2 linked regions of the Hahella chejuensis KCTC 2396 genome follow. The protein of the gene in region 2 interacts with the protein of the main gene of each other region in a pairwise test. Links are inferred from orthologs where the notes say so. Each region holds a gene or a part of one and is shown on either strand. Other genes may lie near its edges.

Evidence for each region.
Region 1: the proteins of HCH_RS31050 (region 2) and topA interact in binary tests that used the Escherichia coli proteins (3 or more experiments, as listed by UniProt). The link is inferred for Hahella chejuensis KCTC 2396 from one-to-one orthologs.

What each region holds. Positions count from the first base shown.
Region 1 is NC_007645.1:4,885,788-4,892,788, reverse strand. Bases 1,223-4,389 are described here. They hold topA (type I DNA topoisomerase), read left to right. Parts: upstream 1,223-1,573; coding sequence 1,574-4,189; downstream 4,190-4,389. Other genes in these bases: HCH_RS21315 (NAD(P)-dependent oxidoreductase), read right to left, coding at 4,287-4,389; HCH_RS21325 (hypothetical protein), read right to left, coding at 1,223-1,349. Outside these bases: acetyl-CoA C-acyltransferase FadA, read left to right, coding at 1-529; more of HCH_RS21325, read right to left, coding at 651-1,222; more of HCH_RS21315, read right to left, coding at 4,390-5,174; gltA (citrate synthase), read right to left, coding at 5,282-6,556. UniProt on the Escherichia coli protein: Releases the supercoiling and torsional tension of DNA, which is introduced during the DNA replication and transcription, by transiently cleaving and rejoining one strand of the DNA duplex.
Region 2 is NC_007645.1:6,990,221-6,998,491, forward strand. What follows is about bases 2,146-4,907. They hold HCH_RS31050 (YigZ family protein), read right to left. Parts: upstream 3,946-4,907; coding sequence 3,346-3,945; downstream 2,146-3,345. Other genes in these bases: HCH_RS31040 (hypothetical protein), read right to left, coding at 2,146-2,283; HCH_RS31045 (M48 family metallopeptidase), read right to left, coding at 2,414-3,175; HCH_RS31060 (hypothetical protein), read left to right, coding at 4,337-4,657; HCH_RS31065 (class I SAM-dependent methyltransferase), read right to left, coding at 4,633-4,907. Also shown: HCH_RS31035 (PEP-CTERM sorting domain-containing protein), read right to left, coding at 1-338; more of HCH_RS31040, read right to left, coding at 943-2,145; more of HCH_RS31065, read right to left, coding at 4,908-5,253; HCH_RS31070 (SIR2 family NAD-dependent protein deacylase), read left to right, coding at 5,389-6,072; HCH_RS31075 (MBL fold metallo-hydrolase), read left to right, coding at 6,239-7,006; HCH_RS31080 (DUF4336 domain-containing protein), read right to left, coding at 7,026-7,718; HCH_RS31085 (PEP-CTERM sorting domain-containing protein), read right to left, coding at 7,866-8,271.

The DNA of each region.
Region 1 (7,001 bases), 2.1 Mb from region 2 along the record:
TGAAACCACGGCCGAAAGTCTGGCGCAGTTGCGTCCTGCTTTTGATCCGAAGAGCGGTACGGTGACAGCGGGTCAGTCTTCTCAGTTGACGGATGGCGCTTCCGCCATGCTGCTGATGTCCGCTGAGCGGGCTCAGGCATTGGGTCTGACGCCAATGGCGAAAATTCGTTCCATGGCTACCGCCGGATGCGATCCCGCCATCATGGGATATGGTCCTGTGCCGGCGACTAAGAAAGCGCTTAAGCGCGCAGGCCTGAAAGTGGAAGATATTGACTTCTGGGAGCTGAATGAGGCGTTCGCCGCACAGTCTCTGCCAGTTATCAAAGACCTGAAGCTGATGGGTGTGGTCGACCAGAAAGTTAACCTGAACGGCGGCGCTATCGCCTTGGGTCACCCTCTGGGTTGCTCTGGCGCGCGTATCTCCACTACCTTGCTGAATGTCATGGCCGCCAAGGGCGGTACGCTGGGCGTATCCACCATGTGTATCGGTCTGGGTCAAGGTATTGCGACTGTTTGGGAGCGTATCTAGTACGTTGACGCATCGGCTCGTGAGATCTGGGTCGGAAGCAATGAAGTCCGGCGCTCCGTAAAGGGGCTCCGGATTTTTTTTATGGATGAAGCGGGTTGGTCTGGAATTGAAGTAAGACTTTTTACTGGGTTTCCTGGGAGCGATTCTGGGTTTCGCCATCACGCATCAGATTTTTAATCTTGTCGGAAATGTCTCTGATCTGGTCGTTCTTGTTAGGGATTTCCAGGCGTGTGCGCTTAAGCGCCTCGCGAGCGTGTTTGAAGTGCTTCTCTGCGCCTGCCTTGTCGTTCTGCGCCACCAGGCTTTCCGCCATTTGCAGTTGGCTGCCGACTTCCACGTCAAGCGCCATTTCTCGCAGGTGGTGACTGTATTCCTCATATAGAGGGACGGGCAGTGAGCCGCGCAACTTGAAGCGCTGCAATTTCTGCAGGCACTCGGAAAGGGAGCGTTGAATGGCGCCGATTGCCGCGTCGCTAGTCACTGTTTTTTGCGCCTGGGGTAGAATAGCGCCGGTTTTCAGGTCGCGCTCCCTTTGCTTCAGGTTGTCCAAAAGGATGCGCAACTCTTCCGACTTGCGGTCCATTTTGATCATTGACTGAGCGATCTCGATCATGGCGTGATTGAGGCTGATGGCGATGTTGGCGGAATCGTCCACTCGCATGATGACCTGAAATAGCGAATTAATTTCTTCGTATTTTTGTTTTAGCGATTTAAGTTGGCTTTGACGATAAGCCAGCGCCTGCTGTCGCGAGTACATAACGCCGCTAACGATGATTGAGGCGGTTATGAAAATAGCGAGCAAGACGATTAAAGTTGTCATATAAAAGGCGGCGGAAGCATTTATAAATTTGTGTGTCGTTCTTATTAAGTGTTAACGACATTGTGGGGTAGGGCAAGTTATCGGAGTTAAATAGACGCCGACAAATCGGGCCTGGCCGGCTATTTTTACTTTAAATACCAGATTTTCTGGCAATCACTTGACCCGTCGACTACAACCTCTAATATATGACGGCTATTTCAACTAGGAGCAAAGAACCATCCGCTATGGGTAAATCGCTGGTAATCGTGGAGTCCCCTGCAAAGGCAAAAACCATAAACAAATATCTTGGTTCGGAATATGTAGTTAAATCCAGTGTGGGGCATATTCGTGATTTGCCGACCAGTGGAGGTAAGGAAACATCATCTCCGAAAGAGCGTGCGGCGGAAGCGGCGAAAATGCGTAAGCTGCCTGCTGAAGAACGCGAAAGCATCAAGAAACGTAAAGCCAGGGATCAATTGATCTCTCGTATGGGCGTTGATCCAGAAAATGACTGGGCGGCCCGCTATGAAGTCCTTCCAGGTAAAGAAAAGGTCGTTGAAGAGCTGAGGCGTCTGGCGAAAAGCGCTGACCAGATCTATCTCGCAACGGACTTGGACCGGGAAGGAGAGGCTATCGCCTGGCATCTTAAAGAATCTATTGGCGGCGATGACTCCCGTTATCGTCGCGTGGTCTTTAACGAGATCACAAAATCCGCCATTACCGAGGCGTTCAAAAGTCCCGGCCAGCTTGACTACAACCGCGTAAACGCCCAGCAGGCGCGCCGCTTTCTCGATCGTGTGGTCGGCTACATGGTGTCGCCCTTGTTGTGGTCCAAGATAGCGCGTGGTTTGTCTGCGGGGCGGGTGCAATCGGTTGCAGTGCGCCTGATTGTTGAGCGTGAGCGAGAAATTCGCGCCTTTACGCCGGAAGAGTACTGGGAATTGCATGCGTTGCTCTCCAAGAGCAAGCAGCAGGCTAAATTCCAGGTCGCCAAGTACAAAGGTGAGAATTATCGGCCCACCAACAAAGCGCAGTCTGACAAACTGACTGCCTTGTTGCAGACTCAGGCGTTCAAGGTTGTTAATCGCGAGGATAAACCCTCAGTCACCAAGGCGCCGGCGCCGTTTATCACTTCCACCTTGCAGCAGGCGGCGAGCACCCGTTTAGGGTTTAGCGTCAAGAAGACCATGGTGTTGGCGCAGCGTCTTTATGAGGCGGGTTACATCACCTATATGAGAACGGACTCCACCAACTTGTCTGCAGACGCGGTGAACGCCTGTCGTGAATTTATCGGCAAGAAGTTTGGCGATAAATATCTGCCTGACAACCCGAAAACATACGTGAGTAAAGAGCGGGCGCAGGAAGCGCACGAGGCGATACGTCCTTCTGATATCAACGTGGGCGCTAATCAGATTTCCGGTCTCGAAAAGGACGCCGAGAAGTTGTATGACCTCATTTGGCGTCAATTCGTGGCCTGTCAGATGGAAAATGCGCGTTTCCTGAGCACCAGTATTCAGGTGCAGGCGGGAGACTTTGAGCTAAGAACCCGTGGTCGACTTCTGCAGTTCGACGGCTTCCTTAAAGTGCTGCCTGCGCAAGCGAAGAAGGACGACGAAGCGGAGTTGCCGGCGTTCGAAGTCAACGATCAGTTGGATCTGGATAAGCTGGAGCCAACTCAGCACTTCACCAAACCCGCGCCGCGTTATACAGAGGCGACGCTGGTTAAAGAGCTGGAGAAGCGGAGTATCGGGCGTCCTTCCACTTATGCGTCAATCATCTCCACCATTCAGGAGCGCGGTTATGTGAAGCTGGCCAACCGGCGTTTCTATGCGGAGAAGATGGGCGATATCGTTACGGACCGCTTGACGGAAGCATTTACGGACCTGATGGATTACGGCTTTACGGCGAAGATGGAAGGTCAGCTGGATGAGATCGCTTCTGGCAACGAGGGTTGGAAGCAGGTTCTCAACGCGTTCTATTCTGATTTCGCCAAGAAGCTGGAAAAGGCGGACATGGAAGGCGGCATGCGCGCTAATCAGGCGGTGCAGACGGAAATTGCATGTCCGACCTGTTCACGCCCAATGCAGATACGCACTGCTTCCACCGGCGTGTTCCTTGGTTGTTCCGGTTATGCGCTGCCGCCGAAAGAACGTTGCAAGACGACGATCAACCTGATTCCTGGCGACGAAGTGATTCGTGCGGACGATGAAGAAGGCGAAGCGAACGCGCTGCGAGCGAAGAAGCGTTGCCCGATCTGCGATACCGCCATGGATAGCTATGTCATTGATGAAACCCGCAAGCTGCACGTGTGCGGTAATAATCCAGACTGTGAAGGTTATGAAGTCGAAGGCGGTCAGTTCAAAGTGGCTGGCTATGATGGGCCGACACTTGAGTGTGACAAGTGCGGGGCTGAGATGCAGCTCAAAACCGGCCGTTTTGGGAAGTACTTTGGCTGCACCAGCTCGACCTGCGGCAATACCCGCAAGCTGTTGAAGAATGGTGAGCCTGCGCCGCCCAAGATGGAGCCTGTGGTTATGCCGGAGCTGGCGTGCGACAAGGTTGACGACATCTTTGTGCTGCGCGATGGCGCTTCAGGGTTGTTCCTGGCGGCGAGTAAGTTTCCCAAGAATCGTGAAACGCGCGCGCCGCTGGTGGAGGAGTTAATTCCTCACAAGAAGGAAATTGATCCTAAGCACCACTACCTGCTGGAGGCGCCTACCCGTGACCCGGAAGGAAATCCGGCGATTATCCGCTTCAGTCGCAAGACCAAACAGCAGTATGTCATGTCGGAGAAGGGGGGGAAGCCCACCGGCTGGTCGGCTTTCTATAAAGATGGAAAGTGGGTGGCTAAAGACAAATAGCTGGTAAGTGCGAAAAGAAAAAAGGGCGGTTTAATCACCGCCCTTTTTTTGTTTATTGATCCGTCCTGAATCGGTGCTTTGGAACGAGTGCGCCGACTTATCTTTTTAGTCGCGCGAGCAGGCTGGATGTGTCCCAGCGTCCTCCGCCCATGGATTGCACTTCGGCGTAAAATTGATCGACAAGAGCAGTGATAGGGAGGCGGGCTTTGTTGTTTGACGCCTCGCGCAGGCAGATGGACAAGTCCTTGCGCATGAGGTCTACAGCGAAGCCATGCTCGTAGTCTCCGGCAATCATGGTTTTGTGACGGTTGTCCATTTGCCAGGACTGTGCAGCGCCTTTGGATATGACGTTCACCACTTGCAGCGGATCAAGGTCGGCTTGCTCTGCAAAATGCAGCGCTTCCGCCAGTCCTTGAACTAATCCTGCAATGGCGATCTGGTTGGCCATTTTGGTCAGCTGGCCGCTGCCGGCGTGTCCCATCAGGGTCGCAGCGCGGCTGTAATGCTTGAAGAGGGCTTGCGCTCTCGCAAAGTCTTTTTCTTCGCCTCCACACATAATGGTCAGGGCGCCGTTCTCTGCGCCTTGTTGTCCGCCGGATACGGGGGCGTCAAGAAAGCCGATGTTGCGCTCTTGGGCGGTTTCAAATAGTTCTTTGGCGACACTGGCGGATGCGGTGGTGTGGTCAATGATCAGAGAGCCTTTGCGCAACTGATTAATGAGGCCTTCTTCGCCTAAGTAGATGCTGCGCAGGTCATTGTCGTCGCCGACGCAGGAGATTATGACATCGCACTGGGCGGCGTCCCGCAGCTTGCGGATGAATTTGCCGGTGTGGGTCTTCAGCCAGCGTTCCGACTTCTCGACGTTGCGGTTGTAGACGGTGACCTGGTGGCCATTATTGGCGAGATGGCCGGCCATCGGGAATCCCATGACGCCGAGGCCGATGAAACAAATTCTTCCTAATGCGGCGGTTTCAGTTGATTCCATGTTTATCTTCCTGGAGTGATTAAGTCCAACGGGTTAATAGTGCGCGGGTTGCTCCAATAAAGAAAGGCCGCATAAGCGGCCTTTGCAAGTCAACCGGCAAGCTAACACTATTTGCTTGGGTAGTCTCTGGCGGTGTGTCCGGTGTACAGCTGGCGCGGACGACCGATTCGGTAAGAAGAGCTCACCATTTCGTGCCAGTGAGAGAACCAGCCGATGGTTCTCGCCATGGCGAAGATGACGGTGAACATGGAAACCGGAATGCCGACGGCGCGCAGGATGATGCCGGAGTAGAAGTCCACGTTGGGGTAGAGTTTCTTCTCTACGAAGTATGGGTCTTCCAGGGCGATGCGCTCCAGTTCGCGTGCGATGCGGAACAATGGATCGTTCTCACAGCCAAGCTCTTTCAGCACGTCGTCGCAAGTCTGCTTCATGACTTTGGCGCGCGGGTCGAAGTTCTTGTAGACCCGGTGTCCGAAGCCCATCAGACGGAATGGGTCGCTCTTGTCTTTGGCGCGTTGAATAAACTCTGGAATGCGAGATTCGTCGCCGATTTCCAGAAGCATGTTCAGTACGGCTTCGTTGGCGCCGCCGTGAGCGGGCCCCCACAGTGCTGCGATACCTGATGCGATGCATGCGAAGGGGTTTGCGCCGGAAGAGCCGGCCAGGCGTACGGTTGATGTGGATGCGTTCTGTTCATGGTCCGCATGCAGGACAAAGATGCGGTCCATAGCTTTGGCTACCACAGGGTTAACCTGATATGGCTCACAGGGAGTGCCGAACATCATGTGCAGGAAGTTGCCTGCGTAGTCCAGATCGTTTCTGGGGTACATGAACGGCTGACCTGTGGAGTACTTGTAGCACATCGCCGCCAAGGTCGGCATTTTCGCCATCAGGCGGAATGCCGCAATTTCGCGGTGGTGTTCGTCAGAGAAGTCCATGGTGTCATGATAGAACGCGGACAGGGCGCCGACGACGCCGCACATGATCGCCATTGGGTGAGCGTCGCGCCGGAAACCATTGAAGAAGTTTCTCAGCTGCTCGTGGATCATGGTGTGATTTTTTACCGTGCTACGGAATTCTTCCGCCTGCTCCGCAGTGGGTAATTCGCCGTGTATCAGTAAGTAGCAGACTTCAAGATAGTCGGACTTTTCGGCCAACTGTTCTATAGGATACCCACGGTGTAGTAATACGCCATTGGCGCCATCTATATAAGTGATTTGCGATTCGCAGGCAGCGGTTGATACGAAGCCTGGATCGTAGGTAAACAAACCTTCTTCAACCAATCCTCTGACATCTATGACGTCTGGGCCGGTGGCGCCGGAATAAACCGGAAGCTCGATTGTTTTACCATTGACCGATAACGTCGCTTTCTTGTCAGTCATGGTGCTCTCCTATATCGACTTAAAGTGATGCGTACGTGTTTACCGGGCGCAGACGCCCAGTCGTGTTTACAGGCCGACTTCTAAGTAGGTCTGACGTTGATTGCGCAATGGCGTCAGGCGCATCCGGCGCCGGTTAGGACCGGCGGGCGGAGGTTGACGCTCGTCAGTGGCCTCTCAGCCTTTATTCTGGCTTTATACAAGGTCGGCTTAATAAAAAGCGAGGTCATAATAATGGTCTAACCGACTTTTTTTAAGCCCTTGTAATGAAAATACTGCCGATGACGTTTAAAAAACACCAATTAAAATAGCTTATAAAGAGGAGGGGCGTTGTTATCAGTGAAGAAAGTAGTTCTTTCGAATGGGTATAAAATACTTCCGGGTATTGAGCTGAGGGGCTTTACGCTGCGTATGAAAGAATAAATCGCCGGCTCAAATCGGAAAAGCT
Region 2 (8,271 bases):
TCCATCTTGATGCCGGTCCCCTCTCCTCCGGGGCCGGCCAAGTCCCAAATGCCGCCAAAAGAGCTGGCGCCGCCTTCAAAAGTGAAAACGGTTGGGGAATAGGTGTCGCTAACACGGTCATAGAACTTCCCGCCGCTGACCGTGGAGTGGCTCCATCCTGAAGAAATACTTAGTCCTGAGGTTAACGCGTCCCGGTCGAAACTTTCGACCTCATAGGCTCCTGTTGTTAACGCCCAAGCAGCTTGATCCGTGTAAATGTCTACAATGGCGGCTTGAGCAGACCCTACAAAGGCCACTGCACTACTTGCTAGAAACAATGCATTAATAACCTTGTGCATGGTTACTCCTTATAATTTTGATTTTGGAGTTACCCGAAAGGCACAAAGTATTCCCTGGTATAAAAATATAATAAAAAACATATCGTTATATTTTTAACCAATATAAAAGTATATTTCCTCAGTAAAGTTAATGGACACAGCCTTTAGATATAGGCCTGACAAAATTTAACCAATCTATAATTTCACATTTAAATAACCGCAAAAAAGATATAGGTGTTAAGTAATAGTCCCGATAATTTCGGGAATGGCGCAAATAGACTTTTAGGATTATTTACTAAGGACTATATATAGGAATTTACTCAATCAATCCTTTATAAACGGATAAAAATCCAACAAAGATAATAATATGCCATATATTTTGGCGGAGATTCCCCTCTGTAATACGCCGATTAAACATGCAGTTATTCTCTAATGGGATTTCACGGGAATAGCGAGACAATTATCGTCAACTTTTTTTACACTTGTAGTTTTCACGCTAAAAACAAGTTCCTTTTGTCATTTTACCTGCGATGCTGATCACAAAATCAACACTCAGCCAGGGAAAACCGTTCCGACATTCCCTTCACTGAAGGCCTTGGTGACTGCGACCCGCTGAGAAAACAGATCAGACCATGTCTAGTGCGACTGGGAATCTTCGCAGATTTTCATCCAGCGACTTCATCCGTTCAGGACTGTCGCCCCGGAAATAACAGTAGAGTCTAGGCGTTTTGTCTGCGTTATCTCCGTCCAATTGGTAGGGATTACGCGAAGTTCCCTGGGGGGCGGATAAGTAATCGCTGATAGCGAAAAGATGATGTTGGTTCAGCAGATGTCCCCAAGCGTCGATATCGGTACGCAAATACAGAGGCCCATCGATATTGATAACAGAAGAGTCAAACTCCCGCAGAGGCGAAATGACGCCTAGGCGGGCGACCAGATCATACTGATTGGCGAAGTTTTCAATATAAGGCAGGGCCATTACGCCGCCGCCCATCTCAATGGGCATGTTTACTTTGGCGATGTAAGTCATGGTATTGGCGCAATTAGCGAAGGTGTACACCTCCAATTTCCGGAGCAATTTAATTGCATAAGCGTTAAAGCCTCCCTCATCCATCAGGCCAAACTGATCCGGCGTAAGGTGCGCCAAAGCCAGACGATCAATGAATTCCAAATTCGCCCAGTCATTACATTCCGGGTTGTATTTCAACTTCTGTAGCGCCTTCAGGGCGCGGCTGATCGCCCGCAGAACGTTGGCGGCGATAATGGTTCCCTGAGAGTGGCAGATCAGCACGATGCGCTCCAGCGCAGGATTTTTCATTGCTTCCAGCAATGCTATCGTCGCCTTAACGTCCGGTTCGGTCATGGTCTGCGGAATCTCCAGATCCGGATCGATCTTGAAGCTTTTTCCTACTGCGCATTGAAACAAATCCAAAAGAAACGAGCTGGTCTGGTTATGAATCACCGTCACCGGGCGCTGAAACATCTGACTGATCAGCTGTGAGTTAAGCTCCGCAATGGCCTTGTTGGTCAGAATGCCGTTGAGAAAAAACCAACGCTCGTTGCTGAATGATGTGACGGAATCGAACGGGTCCGCCTGCTGAAAATAGTTACTGGGACGCCAGAATAGATTATTGACGAAGGGCGGAAGAAAGGTGCGCGCCCATTTATTGGGTAAATGTGAATAGGCCGGAACATTGGCGTCCGCCAGAAACCCGAGCGTACGCTTCAAACGCCAAAGGTCGAGGATAGTGTATTCCGACAACTCGCGGTGGGGCGGCGGCCAGCTTGATATCGGGCCAAAAATGGATTGCAGATAGAACGGCGGAAACATCTTCAGCGCACCGCCGACCACCTTCACCAAGTCGCTCCAGGCGTTTTCTTCCGGGAAGGGAATGAAGTTGGGTTCGGTATAGCCGGACTCCTGTTCGGCCTTACTGATTACGGGACTGATCGTTGTCACGGCCATCACACACTCCCTGCGTCTGGTTAAACTGTCTTAAGCGTAGCCCCACTTTGCGGCGGCGCCAAACCGACGCGCGCCGCATTGTCCGCCAACATCCATTATCGGGATCAGAACGGTGATCAGGAATCGCTTATCAAAGACGACTGATCTCTTCCTGGATTTTTTCCAGTCGCTTCTCATTGGACGGATGTGAGCTCAGAAAGCTGGATTCCCCGCCGACTTTCTTCTGCAAAGTCTCGATAGAGCGCTTCATCGCATAGGGATCTTTGCCCAACCGGTGCAGCGATTTCACGGCGTAAGCGTCCGCTTCCAGTTCATCCGACTGGGAAAAGCGCGCATTCACCGCGGCATAAGCGATTTGTCCCAACTGCGACTGGGTCAGTTCACCTACTGTGCCGCCAGCTGAAACCACCGCCTGAAATGCAGCGTCCGTCAGCAGCTTCTCGCGCATCTGTTTGTAGCTGTGTTTGAGTTTGACGTGGCCAATCTCATGTTGCATGACCGCCAGCACCTGGTCGTCGGGCATAACGTCCATCAGGCCGGAGTAGACCCGTACTGTGCCGTCCGCCATGGCGAAAGCGTTGATCTGGTCCGACAGATATACTTTATAGTTGAGCGTCAGTCCGTCCGCGTTTTTAAGATTGCGGGTGATCGCTTCCAGACGCTTGGCGTATTTGCTGCTGGACGGGGCCACTTTATTTTCTTTGTCCATCTTATCCGCCGCCTGCTGGGACACGGATTTCACCTGCTCTTCCGACAGGGTGGTGGCCTGCAGCACGCCCGCTCCCAGCGCCAAAGCGGAATCGGTGTAAGCGCCATTATTGGCGCAACCGGACACCAATCCCAGGCTAAAAATCGGGGCGGCGACTAAAGGCAATAGATGTTTTCGCAACATTCTCAGGCTTCCTCAGCTATGGTTGAACGGACCCGCCGGCAGGCAAGCCCGGAATAAATCATTCGTTCAGATATTCAATTCGTGCGCTAGACGTACATTAGAAGACATGCCGGCGTCGCTGGCAACTTTCCTCTAAGCATCGTCGCCGTGATTTCAGGGTAACTCCCCGATCAATCCGCAACGGTTAAGGTAACTCCCAAACCTGCGGCGAATTCCTGCAGGGCGGACAGCTTGTCCTGCGACAGCTCCGCACTGAGCGTGACGTGTTCGCCATACTGCGCGGTAGCGTTCCGGGCGCCCTGTTGCTCCAGCCATAACCGCAATATCTGCTCATGGCGGAAATCACAGCCCAGACTCACGCTGGCCAGGGTTTCCCGCAGCTGCACCGGCAATTCCTGCATCGCCTGCTGGGCTGCGCCTGAATAGGCTCTCACCAAACCGCCCGCGCCCAGCTTAACGCCGCCGAAATAGCGGATGACGATTACCATGACATCGCCAACGCCCTTATGTTGCAGCACGTTCAAGATCGGCTTTCCCGCCGTGCCGCTGGGTTCGCCATCGTCGGACATGGCCGCGCTCTGGGCGGATTTCGGATTGCCCAACAAATAGGCCCAGCAATGATGGCCGGCGTCGGGATAATCCTGCTTCGCCTGAGCCAGCATCGCCATAGCGGCTTCCCGACTGTCCGCATATCCGGCGCGGGCGATGAAACGGCTTTTTTTCACTTCAGAGACAGTTTCCACTGCCGCCGCCGGGGCAAAGTAAGACATTAATCCTCTCTCGTGTTTTCCAGGTCAGCGCAAATTTCAGGTCAGCGACAAGCCGCCATCGACGGCCAGAGTATGGCCGATCACATAAAGCGAATGGCAATCCGTCAGGTCGCAGGCGTAGCACTCCACGACGTCCCAATTTGGATGCGCGGCCTTGGCGTCTTTTCAGTTGGCGTCGTTTACGCCACAGGCGACCACGCGATTTTCCTCAGGCAACAGTTTTTTCACCACAGCCAGTCCGATACCTTTACTATTAATCAGGCAGCCAAATAGCTTCCTTCTATTTGTCTACAACGCCAGGGCCTGCGCATGTCAGGCCCAGTCTCCCGCAGCTAGCCGCCGCGGCCACTAACGCAATCCGAGCATTCTTTTTATCCATGAGATCATTTCTATGCTGAGTAATAACGAACATCAAGACGCCATTATTGCGCTGCAGGCTGCGATGAAAGAACTCTGGGACGCTTCCTATGCGGAGCTGCTGCAGCGCGCCGGAAGCCATAGCGAAACGGCTGTCACATCGGCTGCCGGAAACCGCTATCTGATAATGATTGATATAGCGCATCCCAATCAACTGGAATGCGCCTTGGAAATCAGCGGATGTCTGGCGATGATGCAAGATGGCGTTGCGGTTAAAAGCCGCACCGGGGCCAGTTTTTACGTCACGCCAGACGACCTCAAAGTCGGCGACTACTTGGTCGCCAACGCGCAGTAGGTGGTCATTTGTCCACGTTTTTCCCGCAACATTTCTATGCAGGAAAAGCCCCCATGGCGCAACAGCGCCATAACGCTATCTTCAGAGTAAAGTGTATTACCATGACGTGAAATCGGCTGTCGGCCCCGCTGTTTCTCCGCACTAAATCCCAACGCAACAGACCCGCCATTGGTCAGTACGCGATATATCTCGCGAATATTCTCTTCAGGGTCCGGCCACCAATCCAGTGTATTGGCGCTGCACACTTTCGTGAACGCCGCGTCATCAAAAGGAATACTTTCTACGGACGCGTTCACCAGCGTCACCCGTCCCGAGGAGATAAGCTTACGATTATGACGCGTCACCTGGGACACCCTGGTCGCCGATGTATCAATGCCAGCGACCCCACCGTTGGTGGTGATATGCGCCATTTCGTGAATGAGTTTTCCAGAGCCGAAGCCAATTTCCAGCACACGATCGGAAGGTCCAATGCACATGGCCTGCTTCATGAACTGATTGAGTTCGTGGTTGGCGTTGTTCATGACGCTGGCGAATATTTCCCCAAGAAATCCCTTCGGATGCCTTAGATGACGGGCGACAAAAGCATCGAAACTCATTGCTTCTCCTTGCGAACGTCCAGCGCTGAATTCGTCTCAGTCCCAGCGGCTATTCCAGGTTGCCTTAGCGGCGGATTGTTTGGCATTCTGACCCACATGCACAATGCAGTTTCCCTATACTGAAGTACGTTTTATATGAAGCATATCGTGGTAATTACAGGCGCCGGAATCAGCGCCGAAAGCGGCATTCAAACTTATCGCGGCGAGAACGGTCTGTGGCGCGAGACTGACTATAACGAAGTCGCCTCGCTGATAGGTTGGCGCAAAGATCGCGAGAAAGTGCTGACCTACTGGAACGCGCAACGCCGCATCATGGCCGCTGCTCAGCCCAACGCGGCGCACTACGCTCTGAGCCGACTGGAGGAATGCTATCTGGTGTCCATCATCACCCAAAATGTGGATGACCTGCACGAGCGCGCCGGTTCCAATCAGGTACTGCATATCCATGGCGAATTGATGAAAAGCCGCAGCTCGGTAAACCCCAAGCTTGTCTATCAGCATGGCGACCGGGACATCAACCTCGGGGACAAGTGTGAAAGAGGCAGCCAGTTACGACCGGACGTAGTCTGGTTTGGCGAACCTGTGCCTCTGTTCTCGCAAGCGCAGAAAATCGTACATAGCGCAGATATCATGCTGGTCGTCGGTACATCCCTGGAGGTGTATCCCGCTGCCTATCTGGTGGAAAAGCGCGTACGCGGCGTCCCTATGTATATTGTCGATCCTAACGCTGATTCAGAGGCGCACGACGCAGAGGTGATAAATGAACCCGCCACCCAGGGCGTAGTCACCTTGGTCGAACAACTACTTGAACAGGCCTGAGCCCCCTATTTTCCTTGATATCCTTATGGTTCAGGTCCTCCTCATCTCTCCATTTTGACCTATATCAGAGCCGCGTCGGACTTGCCACGTACAATACGCCGCTTTCTTGTCAGGCTGTCTTATTTTTGACCGAAGGCGGTCGGCGCCGAATGGCTATGGAGGGAATATGAGCCAAAAAGCAATGAAGTTGTATGATAAAAACGGGCATATCTGCCTTTTCTTGACCGGTCTGGTCGAAGGGGAAGCAATTCCCAGCAATCAATTGGTCATCGTGGACCATGGCGAAGCCGCGCTCTTTGATCCCGGCGGCGAACTGACCTACACGCCGCTTTCCATTGAACTGTCCAAACACATTTCCATCAAGTCGTCCCTGCGTTATGTCTTCGCCTCGCATCAGGACCCGGACATCATCACTTCGTTGCCGCGCTGGCTGATGCATACTGACTGTCAGGTAGTAACCTCACGTCTGTGGGCGCGCTTCCTGCCGCATTTGGTGTCGGAGTTCGTCTCCGGAAAAATGAATAAATCTCTCAGCCACCGTATGGTGGAATTGCCGGACGACGGAGCGCAGATTCCCTTGGGTAAATCCCAGATTCGCGCCGTACCTGCGCACTTTTTACACTCAGTGGGTAACTTTCACTTCTACGATCCGGTCAGCAAAATTTTGTTCTCCGGCGACGTCGGCGCCGCCATGACCCCAGGCTGGGATCATGAACCCGTGCAGGATATGGCCAAGCATATCCCGTTGATGGAAGGCTTCCATAAGCGCTACATGGCTTCCAACAAAGCCTGTCAGGCGTGGGTGAATCAGGTGCGCAAGCTGGATGTGGAAATGATGCTGCCGCAGCACGGCAAACCGTTCTTCGGCAAGGACAAAATCGGCCAGTTCCTGTCCTGGTTCGAAGACCTGAAGTGTGGGGTCGACCTGATGTAGGCGACCCCGCGTCGGCCTGCTATTTCAGCCAGGAAAAAGACCGCGCCAGAAACTCGGAGCCATGGCCGATAACACATTCGCCATGGGCGATGATGATGTTGTCCGGTCGCCACGCCTGCATTTTGCGCAGCGCGGCCCTGGCTTTGGACCTGCCGAATATAAAAGTGAGACGCCAGTCTATCGGCGTCTTGCCGTGAGGCGCGACAATTCCGGTCAGCAAGGCGACCCAGCGTCGCCAACCATGAAAGTGGTCCATCCGAAAGTTTTCGATCAAATCTCCGAGAATCAGTGTGCGGCTGCTGCGGTGAAAGAAAACCGCTTCTTTCATGGCGAAACTGCCGCGAAACAAAGTCTGATCCACGTCCTTTTCCCACCCCGGCTCCGGGTTCTCACCCAGTAAGCCGTCAAAGGAAATATCCTTACGTTTTTCCTGCAAGCCAGGAGTGCCGTAACAGGCCGCGTCAGGAAAGCGCTCCATCCACTGGGGCAAAAACAAATGATGAAGTTTATTCGGCGTCACCAGATATTTGACTGGCCCCAACTCCGCCACTTCCCGCGCCAGTGCGTCATCATAACGAGTGGGTGAGTGAACGAGGATATCGCCGTTGGACAAGCGCACCACTGTCATACGGGTGGTATACGCCAATCCAAAGTAGGGAACCGCTTCGCCGTTGTAGATCCAGAGATTTTCCGCTATTGCAATGAGACTCATGCCTTCCTCCTTGTATGAGCGTTCACATACTGACGTCAGCATATCCTATGCCACTTCCTGGCCAAGACGTCAAAATATTCTAAAAGCATAGCCCGCCCAACTACTTCATTTGAAGAGCGAGCCATACTTAAAGCTGCTTGAGCCTAGTTACGCCGCTTTACGGAAACGTCTCGCGCCAGCGAATCCAGCCAGGCTGATGGTCATTAGAACCAGGGTGTAGGGTTCGGGCGCTCTAATGACTTTTATACTAAAAGTTTCCATCCCTTCAACCACCCGGCTTTTCGAGATCCACTCCAGATAGGGACCGATATCCGGCAGCTCAAAATGGCTGAACATACCGCTGATGTTACTCGCGCTAAATAGTGAAAACTCGTCATTCACTTCAGGTTTGAAAGTTTCCCAGAGGTCGATTTTAAGAATACCATCCAGTCTCGCTTCATCTTCAACATTGACCATAAAGTCGCCAATTGAGCCCCAATCCCCCAACGTCAACTGCAAGGTGGCGCTCTCCTCCTGCCAATACTCCCCTTTGATGGTCAGAGTCCCGCCGTTT